Regions from separate parts of the Acinetobacter sp. NBRC 100985 genome, predicted to be linked through region 2. Evidence: predicted binding sites of a transcription regulator. Region 2 holds the regulator's gene; the other holds the start of a gene.
What was found. Region 2 encodes PhoB, which activates phosphate uptake and scavenging genes when phosphate is short. Its sites were predicted from a motif close to TGTCATNAANCTGTCATAA; they were not measured.

Region 1 (2,420 bases), on a different contig from region 2:
CAATACCAGCCAACAAGAAGCAAATAATGATATTCAAAATGTGTTGAATATGGTGAGTGGCTTCTTAAAATAATTTTTTAACTTCTGAATTTAGTTGTTTTTAAAAATAGAAATGAAAATAAAAGGGCATTTGCCCTTTTATTTTTGGTTTTAGCCTATAACTTCAAATTAGAAGTTATATTCCATACCTAAACCGATAACAGTCTTAGTATCGTTTTTAGCTAACCAATCACGTTTTTGTTGACCAACAACACCGTAGAAACGTGCTTGTTTGTTGATTTGGTAGTCTGCACCAACGCCATACATATCTTGTTTACGATCATCACGACCATTTGATTCAGTTGTAGCAGAGATATATTCAGCTTTTAACTTGATTGGTGTAGAAGGGATCTTATAAGCAGCAGTTACGCCGTAAGCATCTTCTTGTAAACCTTTATAAGAAGTTACAGTCGTACCATCTGTAGTTGATACTGTATCGTCAGTTGGTTGAGCAGTTTGCCATAAAGCACCGAATACTAAACCATCAACTCCAGCTGGAGTTAGGTCTAAAGAACCTGTTACACGTACTGCATCAGTATAAATACCAGATAAGCTGTAAGCATTGTATTTAGAAGCTACACCGAAGTTTCCAGCTACTGCTGCTGCTAAACCGATGTCTTTATTTTCGTATGTAAGAGATGTTGAAACGCCATCACCGAAACCATCACGGCTGCCTTCTTTACCTTTAGATGCGCTATCAGCAGCAGAAGATTCTTCACCTTGTTGGAACATGATGTTGAACGCTAAGCCACCTAATAATTTTTTATCAGTCTCAAAACCAATAACGTTGTTCAAACGATCTTCACCAACTAGAACAGCTGTCATATCAAGTTCGTTGTGATCGTTGAAGATATCTTGGTTGCTACCAGCAGCTGTTTTGAAGTATGAATCAAAACGACCAACTTTTAATGTTGCAATACCATCAGATTTAATACCGATGTAACGGTTACGCATACCAAGATCAGTACCGTCACCATCAGTATTTACTTGCCATTCAGCTAAGTACACAGCTGATAATTTGTCAGTTAATTTTTCTTCGCCTTTAACACCAATACGTGAAGCATTTGAATTTACTTTTGTTACGCTTTCATCTTTAAAGCCGTTGTTGTCAATATTGTCCAAAGTCACACTGAGCTTACCATACAATGTTGGTGCTGCTTGCGCTGCATTCATGGCTAAAGTTGCTACAGTAGCAGCAAGAAGCAATTTTTTCATTGAGATTTCTCCAAAACACTTTTTTGTAAATGGCATATGCCTTAGTTACTGTTATAAGCTTGCTTATGTACAAAAAGTTACACAGCTCACTGACTTGTATGCAGTATCGGCAAACTTTGTTACAACGAAGTGAAGGAAAAGTGACAGTTTTATTACGATTTATATTTGGTAATAATTTGATTAATTATTGATTTATTTACCATTAAATAAAAAGCGAGGTAAGAACCTCGCATTATATCAGTGAAATATTACAGTGCTGCTTTAATCTTTTCTGCTAACACTTTAATCTTTTCTTGATCACCCATTTGTGCCGCATGTCGGCCTAATTCATGTACTGAACTTGGAATCAGATGGAAATGTACATGTGGAACTGTTTGACCTGCTGCTGTTCCAGAGAGTTGCATAAGAACAATACCTTTTGCATCAAGACCTGTCTCAATCGCTTTCGCAATCTTTTGAACGATCTGAATGGTATAGGCTGCTGCATCGGCAGGTAAGTCCAGTAAGCTAATCGCAGGAGTTTTTGGAATAACTAAAGCATGACCATCAGCTTGTGGCATGATATCCATAAATGCAAGCACCTGATCATCTTCATAAATTTTGATTGCAGGTAATTCACCACGAAGGATTCTTGCGAAAATATTTTGGTCATCGTACGCCATGATTAGTCCTTTAATAGGGTATAAAACAATTTAGCTTTTCATTTAGAGATTAATTAAATGAAAAGCTAAGAGAAAAGATTATTTGCAGTTAAGTTCTTTCTGACGTTCTTTAATTTGATCAAGACGCTGTTGTTCTTTGTCAGAAAATTTTGGCTTTGTTGTATGGCAGTTTTCGTTGCCATATTTAGCTTTAGCGTCTGCGTCTTTGAAACAGAATCCTTTAGAAGCGTAGATTAAGTTGTAATCATCTTGCAACTTTTTACATTCTTGTTCTGGTGTAGCTGCTTGAAGATTAAATCCTGTGAGGGTAATTAATCCAGCACAAACTGCAACCGTAAACTTATTCATGAGGTGTTCCTCTAATCAAAAAGGTATAAACCAAAGCTTTATGACAGTATTTTCATATGGCGCTTGGTCGCTACGTATATACCAATATAAGGTTTCTTAATGAAATTTCAATGAAACTCTATAGTCAGTATGTAATTTTAGTACGGAATTTCCTTT
Region 2 (2,420 bases):
ATTAAGGGTATGACCATAATCTAAATTGTAAGCACGGGCATCATCAAACAATTGATTCATCAGATTAGCCATATCAATGATCTGATTTTTCGCAATTTTTTTATTATTTTCTAGGTTAGATAACAACAATAAATCATTGACCAATGCATTCATGCGTTTGGTTTGAGATTGCATTTGGGTAAACGCACGCTTCCAACGTGGGGTAATGTCATCTTGATCAGTAAAGGTTTCGATATAACCACTTAACACCGTGAGTGGAGTGCGTAATTCATGTGAAATGTTATCGACAAAGTCTTTACGCATTTGCTCAAGGTTGTGCATACGGGTAATGTCGTGGGCGACCAAAAGACGGCTTTCACCGCCAAAGCGGGTCAATTTCACCTGAACATAGCGCTCTTCATCCATCAGTGCTTGTAGACGAATGCCATCAGGTGCTTGATCACTATTTTTGAAATATTCAATGAAGTGAGGTTGGCGCAATATCGACAATAAATTCCGTCCACGATCGGAAGGATTGATGCCCAATAGCTTCTCTGCTGCTGGATTCCACCATTCAATTTGATGCTGATCATCAATCAAAACTACTGCTTCTGCTAAAGCAACTAAAGAAGACTGAGCACGATCAATTAAGCCGACCATTTCTGCTTGAACGATACGCTCTTGGCGTTGTGCTCGATAGACATTGAACAGTAGTGCACCCCAAATCCCACTTAAATTCGGTGGGGCATCATAGGGGCGATTAGAAATCCAGTCATTGACGAGATAGAGTGAGCGAAGCTGCAATAAGAAAAACAGTACAAATGCAGCAAAAATACAGCTCCAAAAGTATTCAATCCCAAATCCAATTAAGCTCGCAATCAATAAGAAAAACAGCAGTAATCTTAAATCTTGTTTTGCAAACGTCCATAAACTGCTGTAGCGAAACTGTTGATGTTCACGTGCCAGTTCAGGGACGGGATAGGGTTCATACATATAGGATTTTAACCTGCTGCTAAATCAGCGCGTGTAGAGAAACGATAACCTGTGCCACGTACCGTTTGCACAAAGCGATCAACGCCGAAAGGTTCTAACACTTTGCGTAAACGACGAATATGCACGTCAATGGTACGATCTTCAATATAGACATTTCCACCCCAAACTTGGTCAAGTAGTTGGGCACGTGTGTAAGCACGTTCTGGATGGGTCATAAAGAAAGCAAGTAAGCGATATTCCGTTGGCCCCATATCTAAAATACTGTTACCAAAGCTCACGCGTTGGCTGACAGGATCAAGCATTAAACCATTGGCATCAATCACTTTCTCACCGCTGAGTGCATTGGCACGACGGAGCACAGCTTTGATACGCGAAACCAGCTCACGTGTTGAAAATGGTTTGGTCATATAATCATCTGCACCAGCATCAAGACCTTGAACTTTATGGTCTTCTTCGCCACGTGCAGTCAGCATAATCACAGGGATTTCAGCTAAATTTTCATCTCTTTTGAGGCGACGACAAAGATCTACACCACTGACACCACCCGGCAGCATCCAATCCAGCAAAATAAGTGCAGGACGCTGATCAACGATAATCTGATGCGCTTGTTTTGCATCCTCAGCTTGTAAACATTGGAAGCCTGCCATATCCAAAGAGGTATGGATCATTTCACGAATCGGTAGCTCATCATCGACAATTAAAATATAGTCATCTTTCACAGCGCAATACCCTTAAATCTGTAACGGTGAACCGTTTTGTTGTTATGACAGGCTTATTACAAAGATTAATTATGACAATATCATTGCAAAAGAGTTAATAAAGTCGAATTTAGCAATAAATTGTGACAATTATGCGTCACAGTAGTGACCAGATGATGACAAGTTGTTTAACAATAATGCAAATAAATTCATTTGGTTAATATCAATGCATTTTAACAGTTTTGATTGTCACAAAACTGTAAAACGATTTTAATTTTTTTGTGATGTTGTCTCGATGAAAGATAAAAATACCGCACAACATGCCGATAAAACATCTGCTAAGGGCTGCTTAAAGCCTTCAGAGACCCAACGAATAATAATATGTGTCACATAACCATTCAGTCCTGTAGCCATTAATGAAACTTCTTCGGCACTTTGAGGTGCATTCGGCATGGTGATCATGACAAAGCCTTGAATAATCCGATCAAACTGGGTCAACGTTTCTTGGATGGTTGCTTGGTTATGTAAATCCTGTACCAGCATCGCATCAATATAAATAATACGTGCCATGCGAGGGTCATCTTTAATTGCATTCAATAATGCAGATAATCCAGCTGTGACCATATTTTTAGGTTCAGGTGCCGCCATAAGAACAGCTTGAGTAAGGCAATTTTGCATTTTCTCAATCATTTTTAAGAAAACGGTTTGGAAAAGCTCCTCACTTTTCTTAAAAGATTCATAAAAATAACG

Region 1: the regulator PhoB is predicted to act here: its motif matches at 1,393-1,411, upstream of ACT4_RS14325 (porin).

What each region holds. Positions count from the first base shown of each region.
Region 1 is NZ_BAEB01000038.1:131,370-133,789, reverse strand. It holds gene ACT4_RS14330 (YidB family protein) at 1-73, shown strand, start outside; gene ACT4_RS14325 (porin) at 169-1,254, opposite strand; gene ACT4_RS14320 (HIT family protein) at 1,503-1,916, opposite strand; gene ACT4_RS14315 (YARHG domain-containing protein) at 1,995-2,264, opposite strand.
Region 2 is NZ_BAEB01000022.1:82,473-84,892, reverse strand. It holds gene phoR (phosphate regulon sensor histidine kinase PhoR) at 1-972, opposite strand, end outside; gene phoB (phosphate regulon transcriptional regulator PhoB) at 981-1,691, opposite strand; gene ACT4_RS08695 (TetR/AcrR family transcriptional regulator) at 1,941-2,420, opposite strand, start outside.